DNA from 2 places in the Streptomyces sp. NPDC015346 genome. Region 2 is predicted to be linked to the other one. Evidence: riboswitches for the same ligand, from Rfam matches in the RefSeq annotation. Region 2 holds a riboswitch; the other holds the start of a gene.
The links. Region 2 has a riboswitch for cobalamin ahead of cobN (cobaltochelatase subunit CobN). Riboswitches for the same ligand answer to the same signal wherever they lie in the genome.

Region 1 (5,587 bases), on a different contig from region 2:
ACCAGGTCCAGCATCGAGAGGCGGTAGATGAGGATGAAGTCCTCGCCGACCCGCTCGCGGATGCGGCGGACGATCTCCAGCGGGAAGCGGACCCGGTTCTCGTAGTCGCCGCCCCAGCGGTCGGTGCGCCGGTTGGTGGCGGCCGCGATGAACTCGTTGATCAGATAGCCCTCGGAGCCCATCACCTCGACGCCGTCGTACCCGGCGGCCTTGGCGAGCTCGGCGCAGCGGGCGTAGTCCTCGACGGTCTGCTCGACCTCGGCGTCGGTCAGCTCGTTCGGTACGAAGGGGCTGATCGGCGCCTGGATCGGGCTCGGCGCGACGAGGGCCGGGTGGTAGGCGTACCGGCCGAAGTGGAGGATCTGCATCGCGATCCGCCCGCCCGCCTCATGCACGGCGTCGGTGATGAGGCGGTGCTCGGCCGCCTCCTCCTCGGTGGTCAGCTTGGCGCCGCCGTCCCAGGGCCGGCCGGCCTCGTTCGGGGCGATGCCGCCGGTGACGATGAGGCCGACGCCGCCCCGGGCGCGCTCGGCGTAGAAGGCGGCCATCCGCTCGAAGCCGTTCTCGGTCTCTTCGAGGCCGACGTGCATCGAGCCCATGAGCACCCGGTTGGGCAGGGTGGTGAACCCGAGGTCGAGCGGGCTCAGCAGGTGCGGGTACGGGGTCATGGTGGGGCGCCTCCTCGCGCGGGAACGTCACCACCAGTTCTAAGGGACCCCGCCCCGCTTTTGCAACTAGTTGCAGAACACTCGGGACGTGACCTGTACTACTCGGTAACCGCCGCCGCCGGATCCCGCCGCCCCTCCGGCGCCTCCTTCCGCCACTCCTCCCTCGCCGCTGTCCACGCGTCCAGCTCCTCCGCCGTGCGCGGGCCCTCGGCGTCGCCGGCGAGGAGGCCGTGCGCACGCAGCAGGCGGGTCACCGCCATGCCCCACGGCCGGCGCAGCCGGGCCGCCGCCAGCAGGGCGTCGTCGGCGAGAAGCTCCACGACCGGACCCGTCCGAAGGCCCTCGGGCGAGAGCACGGCGGCCTCGTCCGCCCACCGCAGCGCCAGATCGACATCATGGGTCGCCATCACCACCGTCGTGCCCGCCTCGCGAAGCCGCCCGAGCGCCTCGAGGAGCCGCTCCTGCCCGTGCGGATCGAGGCCCGCCGTCGGCTCGTCCATGATGAGCACCCGGGGCCGCATCGCCACGGCGCCCGCGATCGCCGCCCGCTTCCGCTGCCCGTACGAGAGCAGATGGGTCGGCCGGTCCTCCAGGGCCACGATGTCCAGCGCCTCCAGGGCGTCGCGCACCCGGAGCCGTACCTCCTCCTCCGGCAGCCCGAGGTTCATCGGACCGAACGACACGTCCTGGCCGACCGAGGCCGCGAACAGCTGGTCGTCCGGATCCTGGACGACCAGCTGCACGGTCGTCCGCAGCCGGGTCAGCCCTTTCCGGTCGTACGACACCTCCTCGCCGTTCAGACGGAGCGCGCCGCTGCCGCAGCGCAGCCCCCCGCTCAGCAGCCGCAGCAGCGTCGTCTTGCCGCTGCCGTTGCGGCCGAGAAGGGCCAGCGCCCGTCCCTCCGGCACGGCGAAATCGATGCCGTCGAGGACGGCGGGGCCGTCCTCGTAGGCGAACCCGGCCTTCACCAGCTCCACGACGGGCGACCTCAGGACAGGCGACGCGACACTCACGGCAGGGACCTTTCCAGTACGAGGGTGAGGGCGACGAGACCGGCGAGGAGGCCGGCCGTCGCGGCGAGGAACCGGCCCGAGACCGCCGCCTCGGGCACCAGGACCCGCAGGGTCCCGTCGTAACCCCGCCCGGCGAGCCCCGCCTGCAGGCGCTGCGCCCGGTCGAAGGCGCGCACGAACGCCGTCGCGCCGAGCCCGGCGAGCGAGCGCCAGGCCGCCGCCCGGGAGGTCAGCCCGAGCCGGGCCGCCTGCGCCTGCCGGATCTTGGACATCGCGTCCAGGAGAAGGAAGCTGATCCGGTACATCACCAGGGCGACGTCCACGACCGGCGCCGGCACCCCCGCCCGCACCAGTCGCGGCAGCACGTCCGAGACGGGTGTGGTGAACGCGAACAGCAGCACCCCCAGGGAGGCGGCCGACGTCCGCAGCAGCAACTCGCCCGCGTGCACCGGCCCGTCCGGTGCGAGCGCGACGAGCCCGCGGGCCCCGCCCACCTCGAACAGCAGCGGAACCGCGCCCGTCACGCAGAACCCCAGCGGGATGCGGAACGCGCGCCACAGCTGACGCCCCGGCACACCGGCCGGGCCCAGGAGCACCACGAGGGTGGCCGCCGCGACGAGCACGGCACCGGGCCACGGCGGCAGACAGACCGCCGACAGGGTCAGACCGAAGCCGAGGACGGCCTTCTCGCACGGGTGACGGCGGCGCCAGCGACTGCTGTGCGCCGCCGCGTCGATCGGCAGCACCGGCGGTTACTCGTCGCCCGTGGCGGCGCGTGTCACCTTCGGGGCGTCCGTGGCGACCGTGGTGTCCGTGCCGACCGGTGTGGCCGCCGCGGCCAGCGCGCGCTCCTCGCCCTGCCGACGGCCGCGCCGCAGGCCGAAGTAGTACGCGAGCACCCCGGCCCCCAGCGCCGCCTGGAGCGAGAACAGCGCCGACTCGACCTCGCCGGACGGCGGCTCGTACAGCGGGCTGAACCACGGCTCGTAGTCGGGGTCGATCTCGGTGATGGCCGTCTCCGCCTCGGCGTCGGCCCCGGCGAACGGCTCCTCCTTGTGGTCCCCCAGACCCAGCAGGAGAGGGAGCACCGCGAGCGCCGCGACGACGAGCAGCAGAGCTGTGTTGATCTTCGCGTTCCGGCTCATCAGGCACTCGCCTCCGCCGTCTTGGTCCCGGTCCCGGTCCCGGTCTCGGTCGGGGTCCCGGTCTTGCGGGTGCCGGGGAGCAGGATCCCCAGGCGGGTCAGCTCCCCCTTGCTGGACTGCGTGAGCAGGCGCATCACGAGCACCGTGAGCAGGCCCTCGCTGACGGCGAGCGGCAGCTGCGTGACGGCGAAGATCCCGCCGAACTTGGCCAGCGCGCCGATGACACCGCTGCCCGGATCGGGGAAGGCCAGCGCGAGCTGCACGCTGGTCACGCAGTACGTGGACAGATCGGCGACGAACGCGCCGAAGAACACGCTCACCATGAGCGGCACGCCGGAGCGGCGCAGCAGCCAGTACGTTCCGTACCCCGCCCACGGTCCGACGATCGCCATCGAGAAGACGTTGGCGCCGAGCGTGGTCAGCCCGCCGTGCGCCAGCAGCAGCGCCTGGAAGAGCAGGGTGATGGTGCCCAGGACCGCCATCACCGGGGGCCGGAACAGAATCGCCCCCAGGCCCGTGCCGGTGGGGTGGGAACAACTCCCCGTGACGGACGGAATCTTGAGCGCGGACAGGACGAAGGTGAACGCACCGGACGCACCGAGCAACAGGGTCGACTCGGGATTGGACCTGACCTCGCGGGTCAGCGCGCGGACGCCGTGGACGACGAACGGAGCGGACGCGACGCCCCAGGCGGCGGCGTGCACAGGGGGCAGATACCCCTCGGCTATATGCATGGTTGGGAGACCCTCTCCAGCACCTCGTGGATGGACAACGCACCTTGGCCGGTCTCCTGGCTGACGGGTCATGCCGCCGCGACTCCGCCTTCCCACACCGCAACGGTCTCCCGCGGCGGTGCAGTGGCTTCCCCGGGGGGATGGAGCCGGACTTCCCGATCACAGTGGCGAGGGCCGCACCGGTACCGCACCGGTTTCCCGTACACCAAGGCCCTGCGACATTAGTGGGTTGACCAGGTACATCACAACACGGGTGCGGTCCGAGGCGCTCTGTGACGAGCGCCTCGCGACCTGTTCCGCTCATTCCTTCCGGTAGCCGTACGCCTCCGAGGCCGCCGCCACCACCGCGTCCAGGTCCCCGCCGGCCGAGGCCGTGACGAGGGCCGCGACGGCGCCCTCGACGAACGGGGCGTCCACGAGCCGGGACCCCTCGGGCAGCTCGTCCTCCTCCGCCAGGAGCGCCTTGACGGTCAGTACGGCGCTGCCCAGATCGACGAGCAGGGCCACTCCGGCGCCCCGGTCGACCGCCTCCGCCGCCTCGACGATCAGCTCCGAGCTGGTCCCGAGGCCGCCGTCCGGGGTGCCGCCCGCCGGGGCGATCGGCGCGGTCGCCCCGCCGCCCGCGAGCCCCTGGGCCAGTTCGGCGACGGCGTGGGCCACGGCCGCGCTGTGCGAGACGAGCACGATCCCCACCGGCCCGCTCATCCGGTCGCCACCTCCGCGAGGGCGGCGATCAGCAGCGCCGACGAGGTCGCGCCCGGGTCCTGGTGCCCGATCGACCGCTCGCCCAGATAGCTGGCTCTGCCCTTGCGCGCCTGGAGCGGCACGGTCGCGAGGGCGCCCCGCTCGGCCGCGTCCCGGGCCGCGTCGAAGGACTCGCCCAGCGCCTCGGCGGCCGGGAAGAGCGCGTCCAGCATCGTCTTGTCACCGGCCTGAGCCCCGCCGAGCCGGCTCACGGCGGCGACCCCGGCGCTCAGCGCGGCCGCCAGCTCCTCCCTGGTCACGGTCGCGGATTCGCCGAGCTCCTTGCCGGTCCGGCGCAGCAACGTCCCGTACAGCGGCCCGGAGGCGCCGCCGACGGTGGAGATCAACTGCCGTCCGGCGGTGATGAGTACGGCCCCCGGCGTCGGGGGCGGCTCCTTGTCCAGTACGTCCCGTACGGCGGCGAAGCCGCGCTTGAGGTTGGCGCCGTGGTCGGCGTCGCCGATCGCCGAGTCGAGCTCGGTCAGGCGGTCGGCCTCGCGGTCGACGGCCGCCGCGGCGGCGGTGAGCCAGCGAGTGAAGAAGGCGGCGTCGAGCGCGCCCCCGCTTTCCGGCCCGTTCATGTCGCTCATGTCCGTCATCCCCTCGTCACCGGCCCCAGCGCAGGGCGGGCGTCCGCACGGGCGCGTCCCACAGGCGCAGGATCTCCTCGTCGGCCTCGCACAGCGTCACCGAGCAGCCGGCCATGTCCAGCGAGGTCACGTAGTTCCCCACCAGGGCCCGGGCGACCGGCACCCCGCGTTCGTTCAGCACCCGCTGCACCTCGGCATGGAAGCCGTACAGTTCGAGCAGCGGTGTGGCGCCCATCCCGTTCACCAGGGCGAGAACCGGCCCGGACGGCCGCAGGTCCTCCAGTACGGCATCGACGGCGACGTCCGCGATCTCGCCCGAGGTCATCATCGGCCGCCGCTCGCGCCCCGGCTCGCCGTGGATCCCGATCCCCAACTCCAGCTCGCCCGGGGGCAGGTCGAAGGTGGGACCGCCCTTGGCGGGTGTGGTGCAGGCGCTCAGCGCCACCCCGAAGGAGCGCGAGCGTTCGTTCACCCGCCGCGCGATCGCCTCGACCCGCTCCAGCGGCGCGCCCTCCTCCGCCGCGGCGCCGGCGATCTTCTCCACGAAGAGGGTCGCCCCGGTCCCGCGCCGCCCGGCCGTGTACAGACTGTCGGTGACCGCCACGTCGTCGTTCACCAGCACCTTGGCGATCTGGATGCCCTCGTCCTCGGCGAGCTCGGCGGCCATCTCGAAGTTGAGCACGTCCCCGGTGT
Region 2 (5,587 bases):
CACGCGCCGCTTGGCCTGCGTGCCCTCACCCGGGTCGTTGACCAGGAAGGGGTAGATCAGGGGGATGTCGCCGAGCGCCGCGTCCGGTCCGCACGCGGCGGACAGACCCGCGTTCTTGCCCGGCAGCCACTCCAGGTTGCCGTGCTTGCCGAGGTGGACCATGGCGTCCGCCCCGAAGCCGCCGTCCTCGGCGCGCGCCGCGATCCAGCGGTAGGCGGCCAGGTAGTGGTGGGACGGCGGGAGATCGGGGTCGTGGTAGATCGCGATCGGGTTCTCACCGAAACCGCGCGGAGGCTGGATCAGGATCAGCAGGTTCCCGCGCCGCAGGGCGGCGAGGACGATGTCGCCCTCGGGGTTACGGGACCGGTCCAGGAACATCTCGCCGGGCGCCGGGCCCCAGTGCTCCTCGACGTGCGTACGCAGTTCCTCGGGCAGGGTCGCGTACCAGCGCTTGTAGTCGGCGGCCGGGATACGGACGGGGTTCTTCGCCAGCTGCTCCTCGGTCAGCCAGTCCTGGTCGTGGCCACCGGCCTCGATCAGGGCGTAGATCAGCTCGTCGCCATCGCCGGAGACGAGGCCGGGGATCTCCTCGACCGGACCGAAGTCGTACCCCTCCTCGCGCAGGCGCCGCAGCAGGGCGACGGCGGAAGCGGGAGTGTCGAGGCCGACCGCGTTGCCGATCCGCGAGTGCTTCGTCGGGTACGCGGAGAGGACGAGCGCCAGGCGCTTCTCGGCGGTGGGGATGTGCCGCAGCCGGGCGTGGCGCACGGCGATCCCGGCGACCCGGGCGGCCCGCTCGGCGTCGGCGACGTAGGAGGGCAGGCCGTCCTCGTCGATCTCCTTGAAGGAGAAGGGGACGGTGATCAGCCGGCCGTCGAACTCGGGCACGGCGACCTGGCTGGCGGCGTCCAGCGGGGAGAGACCCTCGTCGTTCTCCTCCCACGCGGAGCGCGAGCCGGTGAGGCAGAGCGCCTGCAGGATCGGTACGTCGAGGGCGGCCAGCGCGCCCGCGTCCCAGGCCTCCTCGTCGCCGCCCGCCTGCGCCTGTGCGGGCTTGGTGCCACCGGCGGCGAGGACGGTGGTGACGATCGCGTCCGCGCCGCGCAGGGCGTCGAGAAGCTCGGGCTCGGGGGCGCGCAGCGAGGCGACGTAGAGCGGTAGGGCGCGGGCGCCGGCGTCCTCGATCGCGTCACAGAGGGAGCCGACGAAGGCCGTGTTCCCGCTCATGTGGTGGGCGCGGTAGTAGAGCACGGCGATCGTGGGGCCGCCGTCGTTCCTCGACTCCCGCTCCAGCGGACCCCAGGTGGGCGCGGCGGCCGGCGCCTCGAAGCCGTGGCCGGTGAGCAGCACGGTGTCGGAGAGGAACCGGGCCAGCTGCTCCAGGTTGGCGGGGCCGCCGTGCGCGAGATAGGCGTGGGCCTCGGTGGCCACGCCGACGGGGACCGTGGAGGCCTCCATGAGCTGCGCGTCGGGGGCCTGTTCGCCGGAGAGCACGACCAGCGGCTTGCCGGCGGCACGCAGCGCCTGAAGCCCCTCGTCCCAGGCCCGCAGACCGCCGAGAAGGCGTACGAGGACGAGGTCGGCGCCGTCGAGAAGGCCGGGCAGCTCGTCGATCCCGAGCCGGGAGGGATTGGCGAACCGGTACGCGACCGGCCCGCCGGCCGCGCGGGCACTGAGCAGGTCCGTGTCGGAGTGCGACAGCAACAGAATTCGCATGCGAGCGCAGGCCTTCCTCGGGGTTGTCCGCGCCCCGGGTGGTCGTGTGGACGGCGGGAGTTCCTGACTCACCCGCCCCGTGGTTCCGGGCCGGGCTCACAGTGGCGGGACCGCGCCGGATTCTCACCGGGCTTCCTCCCCGGGGTCGGGGACCCCATGCCGTCTGCATAGTAGATCCTGCGCCCGGCGGCCCGGAGGGTCACCCGGAACCACGTGGGTATGCTCGCCGCCATGCCGCCCACCCCACCCACCACGCCCAACCAGGGCGAACCTCGCATACGGGACCGCGGTGACGCCTGCCCCGGGGCGCTCCGGCTGCACGCCGCCGATGATGGCCGTCTGGCTCGACTCCGCTTGCCCGCAGGCTTGTTGACGGCTCATCAGGTGGAGGTTCTGGCCGCGGCGGCGGAGGGTATGGGAGACGGGCGGGTCAGCGTCACCTCGCGGGGGAACGTGGAGCTGCGGGGGCTCGGGGAGGGGTGCGGGGCGGAGCTCGGCGCTCTTCTGGCCGAGGCGGGGCTGCTGCCCTCCGCGACCCATGAACGCGTCCGGAACGTGGTGGCCTCGCCGACCGCCGGACTGGACGGACACGGCGGACTGGGCGCCGCCGACGTGCAGTTGTGGGCCCGAGAGCTGGACGCGCTGCTGTGCGGGCGGGAGTGGACGGCGGCCCTTTCCGGCCGTTTTCTCTTCGTCCTGGACGACGGGCGCGGGGACGTGGCCGGTCTCGGCGGAGATGTGACCTTGATCGCAGCGGGGGCCTCGGCGGCCGGCGAGGAGGGTGAGGAGGGCGACCACGACCCCGGCGCGTTCCTCCGTGTCGGCTCTCAGGTCTTCCGGGTCGCCGCCTCCGACGCGCCCCGGGCCGCGCTTGCCGCCGCCGAGGCGTTTCTGGTCGCCGCCCACGGCGCGGGGAACGGTGCCTGGCGGGTGCGGGAGCTGCCCGAGGGGCATGAGCCGGACCTGGCGGGGGCGCTCGCCCGGGCCGGGGTCGCGGCGGAGCCCGTACCCACGCCGGAACTCCCGCACGGTGAACCGCCCGCGCCCGGGGTGCTCGGCGAGAGCGCCGTCTCCGTCCTCGCGCCCCTCGGCCGACTGACCGCCGAACAGCTGCGCGCCCTGGCCGCCACCGGTGGCGAGGTCCGGCTCACCCCGTGGCGGGGAGCCGTCGTCACCGGCTTCCCCGACCGCGCCGCCGCCGAGGAGCGCCTCGCCGAACTGGCGGCCCTCGGCCTGATCACCGACCCCCGCTCCCCGTGGGTCGGCGTCGGCGCCTGCACCGGACGCCCCGGGTGCGGCAAGGCCCTCGCCGACGTCCGCGCCGACGCCGTGCCCGGTCGCGGCGGCCTCCCCGTCCACTTCTCCGGCTGCGAGCGGCGCTGCGGCCACCCGACCGGCCCGCACGGCACCTGGGTCGACGTCGTCGCCACCGCCGACGGCCGGTACCTGGTCGACGGCGCCCCCACCCCCCGTACCTCCCTGACCGAAGCGGTCGCAACGGCCCGTACCACCGCCCGTACAACGAGATGAGCGAGAACGACACGATGTTCGCCTACGAGAAGGACGGCGCGGAGATCTACCGCCAGTCCTTTGCCACGATCCGCGCCGAGGCGGACCTCGCGGGGCTGCCCGCCGACGTCGCCCAGGTCGCGGTGCGGATGATCCACGCCTGCGGCATGACCGACCTCGTACGCGACATCGCCTACTCCCCGCAGGTCGTCGCCCGCGCCCGGGAGGCCCTGCGCGCCGGCGCGCCGATCCTCTGCGACGCGCAGATGGTCGCGAGCGGAGTCACCCGCAAGCGGCTGCCCGCCGACAACGAGGTGATCTGCACCCTCTCCGACCCCTCCGTGCCCGCCCTCGCCGCCGAGCTCGGCACCACGCGCAGCGCCGCCGCCCTCGAACTCTGGCGCGACCGCCTCGAAGGCTCCGTCGTCGCCATCGGCAACGCCCCCACCGCGCTCTTCCACCTCCTGGAGATGATCGCCAAGGGCGCGCCCCGCCCCGCGGCCGTCCTCGGCATCCCGGTCGGCTTCATCGGCGCCGCCGAGTCCAAGGACGCCCTCGCCGACCGGGGGCGTGAGCTGGGTCTCGACCACCTCGTCGTACGGGGCCGGCGCGGCGGCAGCGCGATGACGGCCGCCGCCGTCAACGCCATAGCGACCGAAGCGGAGATCCAGGCATGACCGCGGTGAAGGGCAAGCTGTACGGGGTGGGTCTCGGCCCCGGCGACCCGAACCTGATGACCGTGGCGGCCGTGAAGGCCATCGCCTCGGCCGACGTGATCGCCTACCACTCGGCCCGCCACGGCCGCTCCATCGCCCGCTCGATCGCCGCCGAGCACATCCGCGAGGACCACGTCGAGGAGCGGCTGATGTACCCGCTCACCGTGGAGACCACCGACCACCCCGGCGGCTACCGCGGCGCGCTCGACGACTTCTACGAGGAGGCGTCGGAGCGGCTGGCCGCGCACCTGGACGCCGGCCGCACGGTCGCGGTCCTCGCCGAGGGCGACCCGCTCTTCTACGGCTCGTACCAGCACATGCACAAGCGGCTCGCCCACCGCTACGACACCGAGGTCATCCCCGGTGTCACCTCGGTCAGCGCGGCGGCCGCCCGGCTCGGCGAGCCGCTGTGCGAGGCCGAGGAGGTCCTGACGATCATCCCCGGCACGCTGCCGGAGGACGAGCTGACCGCCCGGCTCGCGGGCACGGACTCGGCCGTCGTGATGAAGCTGGGCCGGACGTTCCCGACGGTACGGCGCGCCCTGGAGCGGGCGGGCCGGCTGGAGGACGCGCGCTATGTGGAGCGGGCGTTCATGGCGGGCGAGCGGACGGAGCCCCTGTCCGAGGTCGATCCGGCGGGTGTCCCGTACTTCTCGGTGGCCGTGCTGCCCTCCCGTATCGACGCGCTTCCTCCCGTACGGGAGACCGGCGAGGTCGTCGTCGTCGGCACCGGCCCGGCGGGCGCGCCCTGGCTGACGCCCGAGTCGCGCGGCGCCCTCGTCAACGCCGACGACCTGGTCGGCTACACCACGTACCTCGACCGCGTCCCGGTGCTGCGCCCCGGCCAGCGCCGCCACGGATCCGACAACAAGGTCGAGTCGGAGCGCGCCGAGTTCGCCCTCGACCTGGCGCGGCGCGGCCGGCGGGTCGCGGTCGTCTCGGGCGGTGACCCGGGCGTCTTCGCGATGGCGACGGCGGTCCTGGAGGTCGCCTCGGAGCCTCGGTACGCGGACGTGCCCGTACGGGTCCTGCCGGGCGTGACGGCCGCGAACGCGGCTGCCGCGGCGGCGGGCGCGCCGCTGGGCCACGACTACGCGACGATCTCGCTGTCCGACCGCCTCAAGCCCTGGGAGGTCATCGCGGAGCGGCTGCGCGCGGCGGCCGGCGCGGACCTGGTCCTCGCGCTCTACAACCCGGGCTCGAAGTCCCGTACGCACCAGGTGGCCGCCGCCCGCGACCTGCTGCTCGAACTGCGCTCGCCCGAGACCCCGGTGGTCGTGGCGCGGGACGTGGGCGGCCCTGAGCAGTCGGTGCGGGTGGTGACCCTGAAGACGCTGGAGCCGAGCGAGGTCGACATGCGCACGCTGCTGCTGATCGGCTCGTCCCAGACCCGCGCGGTCGAACGCCCCGACGGCCGCACGATCACCTGGACGCCGCGCCGCTACGGGTGAAGGTGCCGAGTCCCTCCGTGTCGAGGTACTCGACGCGGAGGGACTTCCCGTCCGGGGAGAAGGTGACTCCGGTGAGTCCGACGGCGTTCTCGCCGGCGGTCCGGAAGCTGAACGTGTCGCCGTCGTAGTGCGTGAGCCGGTACGTCTGGGGCTTCGGCCCCAGACGGAGCGTCAGGACGCCGTCCTGGCCGGCGG

Region 1: linked by a shared signal. The riboswitch ahead of ACF06X_RS13320 (energy-coupling factor ABC transporter permease) and the one ahead of cobN (cobaltochelatase subunit CobN) in region 2 are both predicted to bind cobalamin.

What each region holds. Positions count from the first base shown of each region.
Region 1 covers NZ_JBIBTW010000003.1:549,993-555,579, forward strand. The annotation lists gene ACF06X_RS13300 (FAD-dependent oxidoreductase) at 1-668, opposite strand, end outside; gene ACF06X_RS13305 (ATP-binding cassette domain-containing protein) at 767-1,681, opposite strand; gene cbiQ (cobalt ECF transporter T component CbiQ) at 1,678-2,427, opposite strand; gene ACF06X_RS13315 (energy-coupling factor ABC transporter substrate-binding protein) at 2,434-2,826, opposite strand; gene ACF06X_RS13320 (energy-coupling factor ABC transporter permease) at 2,826-3,560, opposite strand; cobalamin riboswitch at 3,589-3,813, opposite strand; gene dhaM (dihydroxyacetone kinase phosphoryl donor subunit DhaM) at 3,861-4,265, opposite strand; gene dhaL (dihydroxyacetone kinase subunit DhaL) at 4,262-4,894, opposite strand; gene dhaK (dihydroxyacetone kinase subunit DhaK) at 4,911-5,587, opposite strand, start outside.
Region 2 covers NZ_JBIBTW010000012.1:30,051-35,637, forward strand. The annotation lists gene cobN (cobaltochelatase subunit CobN) at 1-1,716, opposite strand, end outside; cobalamin riboswitch at 1,755-1,889, opposite strand; gene ACF06X_RS32080 (cobalamin biosynthesis protein CobG) at 1,936-3,246, shown strand; gene ACF06X_RS32085 (precorrin-8X methylmutase) at 3,261-3,902, shown strand; gene ACF06X_RS32090 (precorrin-2 C(20)-methyltransferase) at 3,899-5,392, shown strand; gene ACF06X_RS32095 (serine hydrolase) at 5,364-5,587, opposite strand, start outside.